Regions from separate parts of the Streptomyces sp. NPDC087428 genome, predicted to be linked through region 2. Evidence: predicted binding sites of a transcription regulator. Region 2 holds the regulator's gene; the other holds the start of a gene.

Region 1 (4,413 bases), on a different contig from region 2:
CTCGGGCACGTGGTGCGGCCGCCCGATGAGTGCGCGCAGGTCCTCGTCGGTCACCGTGAACGGCAGCTCCCGGTCACCCAGTTCGTGCTGGGCCGCGACCTTGCGCAGCAGCCGGGCCACGGCCCGCTCCAGGTTCCGCACGCCGGCCTCACGGGTGTACTCGCCGGCCAGCTTCCGCAGCGCGGACTCGTCGAGGGTGACCTCGTCCTTCTCCAGGCCGGCCCGCTCCAGCTGGCGCGGGAGCAGGTGGTCGCGGGCGATGACGACCTTCTCGTCCTCGGTGTAGCCGTCGAGCCTGACCAGCTCCATCCGGTCGAGGAGGGCCTCCGGGATCGCTTCCAGGACGTTGGCGGTGGCCAGGAAGACGACGTCGCTGAGGTCGAGTTCGACCTCCAGGTAGTGGTCGCGGAAGGTGTGGTTCTGGGCCGGGTCGAGCACTTCGAGGAGCGCGGCGGCCGGGTCGCCCCGGAAGTCGGAGCCGACCTTGTCGATCTCGTCGAGCAGGACGACCGGGTTCATCGAACCGGCCTCCTTGATCGCGCGGACGATGCGCCCGGGAAGCGCGCCGACGTAGGTGCGCCGGTGGCCGCGGATCTCGGCCTCGTCCCGGACACCGCCGAGGGCGACGCGGACGAACTTGCGGCCCATGGCGTGCGCGACGGACTCCCCGAGCGAGGTCTTGCCCACACCGGGCGGACCGACCAGGGCCAGCACGGCGCCGCCGCGCCGGCCGCCGACGACGCCCAGACCGCGGTCCGCGCGCCGCTTGCGCACCGCCAGGTACTCGGTGATGCGCTCCTTCACGTCCTGGAGGCCCGCGTGCTCGGCGTCCAGGATCGCCTGGGCGCCGCGGATGTCGTAGGCGTCCTCGGTCCGCTCGGTCCACGGCAGTTCGAGGACGGTGTCGAGCCAGGTCCTGATCCAGGAGCCCTCGGGGCTCTGGTCGGAGGAGCGCTCCAGCTTGTCGACCTCCTTGAGCGCGGCCTCGCGCACGTTCCCGGGGAGATCGGCGGCCTCGACGCGGGCCCGGTAGTCGTCGGACTCGTCGCCGGAGCCGGAGTCACCGTTGAGTTCGGAGAGCTCCTTGCGTACGGCGTCGAGCTGGCGCCGCAGCAGGAACTCGCGCTGCTGCTTGTCGACGCCCTCCTGGACGTCCTTGGCGATGGACTCGGCGACGTCCTGTTCGGCGAGGTGTTCGCCGAGCCACTGGATGGCGAGCTTCAGCCTGGCGACCGCGTCGGTGGTCTCCAGCAGCCGCACCTTCTGGGCGACGGTGAGGAAGGGCGAGTATCCGGAGTTGTCGGCGAGCGTGGAGAGGTCCTCGATCTGCTGGACCCGGTCCACGACCTGCCAGGCGCCGCGCTGCTTCAGCCAGCTGGTGGCGAGCGCCTTGTACTCCTTGGCCAGCTCGGCGGCGGCGCCGGGAAGGGGATCGGGGACGGTGGAGTCGACCCGGGTCCCCTCCACCCAGAGCGCCGTGCCGGGCCCACTGGTCCCGGCACCGATCCGCACCCGGCCACGGCCGCGGATGAGCGCGCCGGGGTCTCCGTCGGAGAGCCGTCCGACCTGTTCGACGGTGCCGATGACACCGATCCCGGTGTAGGTGCCGTCGATGCGCGGAACGAGCAGCACCTCGGGCTTGCCGCCGCCCTCGCGGGCCGCGGCCTGGGCGGACTCCACCGCGGCGCGTACGTCGTTGTCGGACAGGTCCAGAGGTACCACCATCCCGGGCAGCACGACCTCGTCGTCGAGCGGCAGCACAGGCAGGGTGAGCGGTGTGACCGCATTGGACTCAGTAGCCATGATCTCCCCTTCGGCAGTCAAGTTGAGCTATGAAGACTCAATGCTTCTGAGCCGCTCAATGTTCCCCGGGGTGTGTTCGCTGTGAGCGATCACGTGGGCGGCCGCCGCTGCGCCTGCCTCCGCGTGCCCTGTGTCCAACGCCGTACGGGGTTCGGGTAGTCCCTCCGCCGTGCGCTCCGGGCGAAATCCGGTGGAAGGCCGCGGGGGCGCCGGACAGGATGACGCCATGAACCCTGCCGCGCCCCCCGCACAGGCCCTGATCGTCGTGGACGTCCAGCGGGCGGGGGTGAGCGGTGACCGGGCGGTGCCCGGCGCGGCCGGGCTCCTGGAGCGCACGGCGGACCTGCTCGCACGGGCCCGCAGCGGCGGCGCACTGGTCGTCCACCTCCAGAACGACGGCGCACCCGGCTCGGGCGACGAGCCGCACACCCCGGGCTGGGCACTGCACCTTCCCGTCGAGGCGGGTCCCGCGGAGGTCGTCCGCAAGACCAGGGACGACGGCTTCGCCGGCACCTCCCTGGGCGACCTGCTGACCGGGGCCGGGGTCGAGTCCCTCGCCGTGTGCGGGGTGATGTCGGAGATGTGCGTCCAGGCCACGGCCCGTACCGCCCTGGCCCTGGGCCACCGGGTCGTCCTCCCGTACGACGCCCACGCGACGCAGGACATCCCGGCCGCCCCGGGCATCGACGCCGCCGTTCCGGCCGCCGTGGTGTCCCGGGTCGCGGCGTGGGCGATCAGCGGCGACGCCGAGGTCACCCGGCCGGCCGCGGACGTGACGTTCGCCGCGCCGCCACGGGCGCGCTGAGGCCACCGGCGCGCCGGGGCGGAGAAGCGCCCGGCCCGTCCCCGAACGGGGCCGGCCGGTGCCCGATCGGGCAATCCGCTGGCCCGGACGCGGCCGGGCGGGCCAGGATGGCCGGGACACAGAGCGGCGGTGACCCGGCCGTCGACCAACCACCGGAGACCCGCGCCATGCACCACGCCCACGGCCCCGACGCACTCGCCCCCGTCACCCTCGAACGCCGGGAGGGACCGTACGGAGAGGTCGTCCTGCGCCGGCGGGGCGACGACTTCGAGATCATCGCCAACGGGTGCTTCCTGATGGACACCTCGGACGGGCGCTCCGAGCGGCTGCTGATCGACGCCGCGCTCGCCGCGCTGCCCGCCGGCCGGCCGGCCCCGGCGGTGCTGATCGGCGGGCTCGGGGTCGGGTTCTCGCTCGCGCGGGCCGCCGCGGAGCCGCGCTGGGGGCGGATCACGGTGGTGGAGCGGGAGCGGGCCATCGTGGACTGGCACCTGGGCGGGCCGCTGGCCGGGATCTCGCGGGCGGCGCTCGCCGACCCGCGGACCGCGGTCCTGACGGCGGATCTCGTCGCCCACCTCCGTACGGCTACGGAACGTTACGACGCCCTGTGCCTGGACATCGACAACGGGCCCGACTGGACGGTCACGGAGGACAACGGAACCCTCTACTCCCCCGCCGGTCTCGCCGACTGCCACCAGCGGCTCACACCCGGCGGAGTGCTCGCCGTGTGGTCCGCACAGCCGTCCGAGAAGTTCGAACAAGCCTTGCGCAATGCCGGATTCCGTGGTGTTCGAACCGAAGAAGTAGGCGTTGCCCGAGGTGTACCCGACGTGGTCCATCTCGCAATTCGTGCCGCCTGAGATCCCCCCGCCGGGTATGCGGGCCCCCGGGACGCCCGGGGGCCAAGCGCCACAAGCGCGACACTCCGCCTCCTCCGCGCGGCCGACGCGCTCCCACGCCCTTGCACCCTGCGTAGCCGGGAGCCGCCCGCTGCCTTTACGCTGCTGACCGATAGCGGGATCTCCCACGAAATTCACAAGCGATAACCGTGCGTCCGGGGGAATGGCCTCCGTGAGAGCGGGCAGGGGCGGGGCGATGGAACAGACACACACCACCCACAACGGTGTCGCGGCCACCCCGGGCGCGCAGCGCCGGGTGCTGGTGGTCGAGGACGACGCGACAATCGTCGATGCCATTTCCGCCCGTCTGCGGGCCGAGGGCTTCCTGGTGCAGACCGCGCTCGACGGCCCCGCGGCCGTGGACGCGGCCGAGGCCTGGCAGCCGGATCTGATGGTGCTCGACATCATGCTGCCCGGTTTCGACGGGCTGGAGGTCTGCCGCCGGGTGCAGGCCCAGCGCCCGGTGCCGGTGCTGATGCTGACCGCCAGGGACGACGAGACCGACATGCTCGTCGGCCTCGGGGTCGGCGCCGACGACTACATGACCAAGCCGTTCTCCATGCGTGAGCTGGCGGCCCGGGTGCACGTCCTGCTGCGCCGGGTCGAGCGGGCCGCGCTGGCCGCCGTGACCCCGCGCAGCGGCATACTGCGCCTCGGTGAGCTGGAGATCGACCACGCGCAGCGCCGGGTGCGGGTGCGGGCGGACGACGTCCACCTGACGCCGACCGAGTTCGACCTGCTGGTCTGCCTGGCCAACACGCCGCGCGCGGTGCTCTCCCGGGAACAGCTGCTGGCCGAGGTCTGGGACTGGGCGGACGCCTCCGGCACCCGGACCGTCGACAGCCACATCAAGGCGCTGCGCCGGAAGATCGGCGCGGAACGGATCCGTACCGTGCACGGCGTCGG
Region 2 (4,413 bases):
TCTCCCCCGCTCTCCAAGAGACGATGGCTCATTCGGACGCGTCAATGCCACAGGAGCGATGCATCATGTTCCTGAATGTTCAGGACCCTGGGGGGTGGAGTTTTGCCTATAATGGACACGAAACCGACACATACTCATGCGGTCACGAATCTGTGCACCGAGGGTGCCAGGCTGTATGCGGCCGCGCTCAGCGTGGGCCGCCTCGCCCGCGCCGAGGTCAGGCCCGCACCCTGCCTCGTCCAATTCGGCCTACTGCTGCCCGATCCGGACGACGCCTCGTGGCTTCGTCCGGTTCCGCCGACGGCCGCACTGGCTCAGCGTCTCTACCCGCTGGAACGCGAGATCCTGGATCGCAGGCGGACGTCCGTCGAGCTGGCCGAAGCCTTCGAACCGTTCCTGGCCATCAGCGCCCAGAGCCCCGCGCCCACGCACGCGATCACGGTGCTGGAGGGCATGGACCGGATCAACGGAGCGCTCGACCTGGCCATCGCGGAGAGCCGGACGGAAGTGCTGACCGTCCAGCCCGGAGGCAAACGCAGCGAGGAGGTCCTCGGCGAGGCCCTGACCCGCAGCAAACCTCTCATAGATTCCGGCATCAGCGTCCGTACCCTCTACCAGCACACGGTCCGGCACAGTCAGCGCACGTTCGCCTACGTCGACCTCATGGCCGGCGCCAGGATGGAGATCCGCACGCTGGAGGAGCTCATCGAGCGCCTCATCATCTGCGACGACACCGTAGCCTTCATCCCGGTCCAGGACGACCTGCCCGTCGCCCTGGAACTACGGCACCCCGCGCTGGTCGCCTATCTGACGAAGGTCTTCGAACAACTCTGGCGCCGTGCCGTCCCGTTGGACGAGGCGGCACCGTACGACCCGGCCAGGGACGGCATCACCGGCGTCCAGCGCGCCATCGCCACGCTGCTGATCGAGGGGCACGTCGACGAGGCGATAGCCCGCCGCCTCGGCATGAACGTCCGCACCTGCCGCGCCCATGTCGCCAAGCTGTCCGCCGTGCTGGGAAGCACGAGCCGCGCCCAGCTCGGCTACCTGATCGCCCAGTCGGGAATCCTCGATCAGGATTCCTGACCGGCCGGCACTCCAGAGCCCCCCACCCCGGGCCGGAGACATGGCCACGCGCCTTGGAGAGACATGGCCACGGCCCCGATCGGCCGGGAGAGTTCCCGGCTCCCCCGACAACACCCACAGTGGCCCGCGAACTACGCTGCCACCACCGTCATCTTGCTGCACTGCCAAAAGTGGGGGGTCACGAATGGGCAGGGATGAGGACACAACGGCGCACGCCCACGAGGGCCGTTCGCTGTGCGACACCGCGGTCAGGATCTACACCGAGGCGCTGAGCGCGGGACGGATACCCCGGACCGCCATCCAGCCGGCGCCCTGCCTCACCGAGTTGGCGCTGGTCCACCCCGACCCGCAGGACGACGCCTGGGTGCGTCCCGTGCCGCCGTCCGCCGCCCTGGCCCATCTGCTGCAGCCCGTCGTCCGGGAGATCCACGAACGCGTCAGCCTCTCGGCCGCGCTGGTCGACTCGCTGGCACCGCTGGCCGGCGTGGCCAGTACGGACCCCAACCTCGCCATCACCGTCCTCGAAGGCATGCCCCTGATCGACGCCACCATCCAGAACGCGACGGAGAGCGCCACCGAGGAGATCCGGACGCTGCAACCGGGCAGCACGCGGCCGCCCGACCACCTCGAAAGGGCCCTGTCCCGGGCCCGGCTCACCCTGGAGCGGGGCACCCCGCTCCGGCACATCTACCAGCACCCCATCCGCTACAACCAGACCTTCAAGGCCTATCTGAACCAGATGCCGCCGGGCCTCATCCAGATCCGCACGCTGGAGCAGACGGTCGAGCGGCTGCTCGTCTTCGACCGGACCGTGGCCTTCATCCCCGCCAACGCGGCGCGCGACGTCGCGCTGGAGATCCGCCACCCCGCGCTGGTCCGCTATCTGATCCAGATGTACGAAGTCCTCTGGGCGCAGGCCACCCCGCTCAGCGATCCGGTGCCGGCCGCCCCGGCCAGCACCTCGGTCACCGCCGTCCAGCTCAGCGTCGCCCGCCTGCTGGTCGAGGGCCACACCGACCAGGTCGTGGCCGGAAAGCTCGGCATCAGCGTCCGCACCTGCCGCGCCCACGTCTCCAGGCTCATGCACACGCTCAACGCCACCAGCCGCACCCAGCTCGGCGCCCTCCTCGTCGGCTCCGGGATCGCCGGTCCCCGGCCGGGGCAACACGAAGGCCCGCCGCCCCGCACGAGCGGGGCGACGGGCCTCGGGGAGCGCTGAGGTACTACTCCTTGGGCCGCTTGGGCCGCCAGACCACCAGGGCGCTGGTGTGCTGCACGTCCTGGTACGGCACCAGATCGCGCCGGTACGACGCGTGCACCTGCGCCTCGCGCTGCTGCAACGTCGCCGCCGCCCCGTCCACGGCCGCCGAGAGCTCGGCGACGCGCTGCTGGAGGGCCGCGACCTGGTTCTCCAGCTCGATGATGCGCTTGATGCCGGCGAGGTTGATGCCCTCGTCCTGCGACAACTGCTGCACGGTGCGCAGCAGCTCGATGTCGCGGGCCGAGTAGCGCCTGCCGCGCCCGGCCGTGCGGTCGGGAGAGACCAGGCCGAGGCGGTCGTACTGGCGCAGCGTCTGGGGATGGAGACCAGAGAGCTGGGCCGCGATCGAGATCACGTACACCGGGGATTCTTCGGTCAGTTCGTACGGATTACGCCGGCGGCCGTCCATCTCAAGCTCCCTTCGCTGCCTGGAACAGCTCCGCCCGCGGGTCCTGGTCCGCGGTCGCCTTGCGATAGGCCTCCAGGGCGTCCCGGGCGTCCGTGCCCAGGTCCTTGGGAACCACCACCTCCACGGTGACCAGCAGGTCGCCGCGGCTGCCGTCCTTGCGGACCGCGCCCTTGCCGCGGGCGCGCATGGTGCGCCCGTTGGGCGTGCCGGCCGGGAGCTTCAGGGTGACCGGCGGTCCGCCGAGCGTGGGCACCCTCACCTCGCCGCCGAGCGCCGCCTCCGTGAAGGTGACGGGCACGGTGACCGTGAGGTTGTCGCCCTTGCGGCCGAAGACCGGGTGGGTGTCGACGTGGACGACGACGTAGAGGTCGCCGGCCGGTCCGCCGCGCTCGCCGGGGCTGCCCTTGCCGCGCAGCCGGATCCGCTGGCCGTCGGAGACGCCCGCCGGAATCCTGACCTGCATGGTGCGGGACGACTTCGCCCGGCCGCTGCCCTTGCAGACGTCGCAGGGGTCCTGGGCGATGAGGCCCCGGCCCTTGCAGTCCACGCAGGGGTCGGTGAGCGAGAACCCGCCGCCGGTGCCGCGCGAGACCTGGCCGGTGCCGACGCAGGTCGGGCAGACCCTGGGGGTGCCGTTCTTGTCGCCGGTGCCGGAGCACGCCTTGCAGGGCGCCTGGCTGGACATCCGCAGCGGGACCGTGGCCCCGTCGACCGCCTCGGTGAAGCTGAGCGTCACCTCGGACTCGATGTCCTGGCCGCGGCGCGGCTGCACCCGGGTGCCGGTGCCGCCGCCCCGGTTGAAGAGGCCGCCGAAGACATCGCCCAGGCCGCCGCCGCCACCGCCGCCGAAGCCGCCGGCTCCGCCGCCCTGGCCACCGCCCGGGGCGCCTCCGAAGAGGTCCCCCAGGTCGAAGTTGAAGTTGCCGCCGCCGCTGCCGGGTCCGGGGCGGAAGCCGCCGTTGCCGAAGAGGGCGCGGGCCTCGTCGTACTCCTTGCGCTTCTTGGTGTCACCGAGGATGTCGTTGGCCTCGGAGATCTCCTTGAAGCGCTCCTCCGCCTTGTTGTCACCCTTGTTGGCGTCCGGGTGGAACTCGCGGGCGAGCTTCCGGTACGCCTTCTTGATCTCGGCGTCCGTGGCGTCCTTCGGGACGCCGAGAACCTTGTAGTAGTCCTTCTCGACGAAGTCCTTCGTACTCATCGACGTCCCTCCTTCCGGACGACCGGCCCAGGGCCTTCAGTCGGGATCCTGCCGGGCTCGTGGAGCCCCGCCCGATCCCGACCGAAGGCCCTGCGGGCCGGGCGGTGTGCCGCCAAGTGGTCGGACAGAATGTCAGACCTCCTCGCCGCCACCGCTCTCCTCGTCGGCTGCCTGCTCTTCTTTCGCGTCCTTCGCGGCCGCGGGCGTCGCCCCGGGCTGGGGTTCGGCCACCGCCACCCGTGCGGGACGGATGGTGCGCTCGCCGATCCGGTACCCGGGCTGCAGGATCGCCACGCAGGTCGTCTCGGTGACGTCCGGCGCGTACGAGTGCATCAGGGCCTCGTGGATCGTCGGGTCGAAGGGCTCGCCCTCCTTGCCGAACTGTTGCAGGCCGAGCTTGGCGACGACCGTCTCCAGCGATTCGGCCACCGACTTGAACCCGCCCAGGAGCTCGCCGTG

The links. Region 2 encodes HspR, which represses chaperone genes until heat shock. Its sites were predicted from a motif close to TTGAGNNNNNNNNNCTCAA; they were not measured.
Region 1: the regulator HspR is predicted to act here: its motif matches at 1,826-1,844, upstream of lon (endopeptidase La).

What each region holds. Positions count from the first base shown of each region.
Region 1 is NZ_JBIUXR010000003.1:143,427-147,839, forward strand. Features, by position in the region: gene lon (endopeptidase La) at 1-1,803, opposite strand, end outside; gene ACIO3R_RS07965 (isochorismatase family protein) at 2,030-2,608, shown strand; gene ACIO3R_RS07970 (spermidine synthase) at 2,776-3,468, shown strand; gene ACIO3R_RS07975 (response regulator transcription factor) at 3,704-4,413, shown strand, end outside.
Region 2 is NZ_JBIUXR010000018.1:169,810-174,222, forward strand. Features, by position in the region: gene ACIO3R_RS33045 (helix-turn-helix transcriptional regulator) at 112-1,086, shown strand; gene ACIO3R_RS33050 (LuxR C-terminal-related transcriptional regulator) at 1,271-2,305, shown strand; gene ACIO3R_RS33055 (heat shock protein transcriptional repressor HspR) at 2,310-2,756, opposite strand; gene dnaJ (molecular chaperone DnaJ) at 2,758-3,954, opposite strand; gene grpE (nucleotide exchange factor GrpE) at 4,087-4,413, opposite strand, start outside.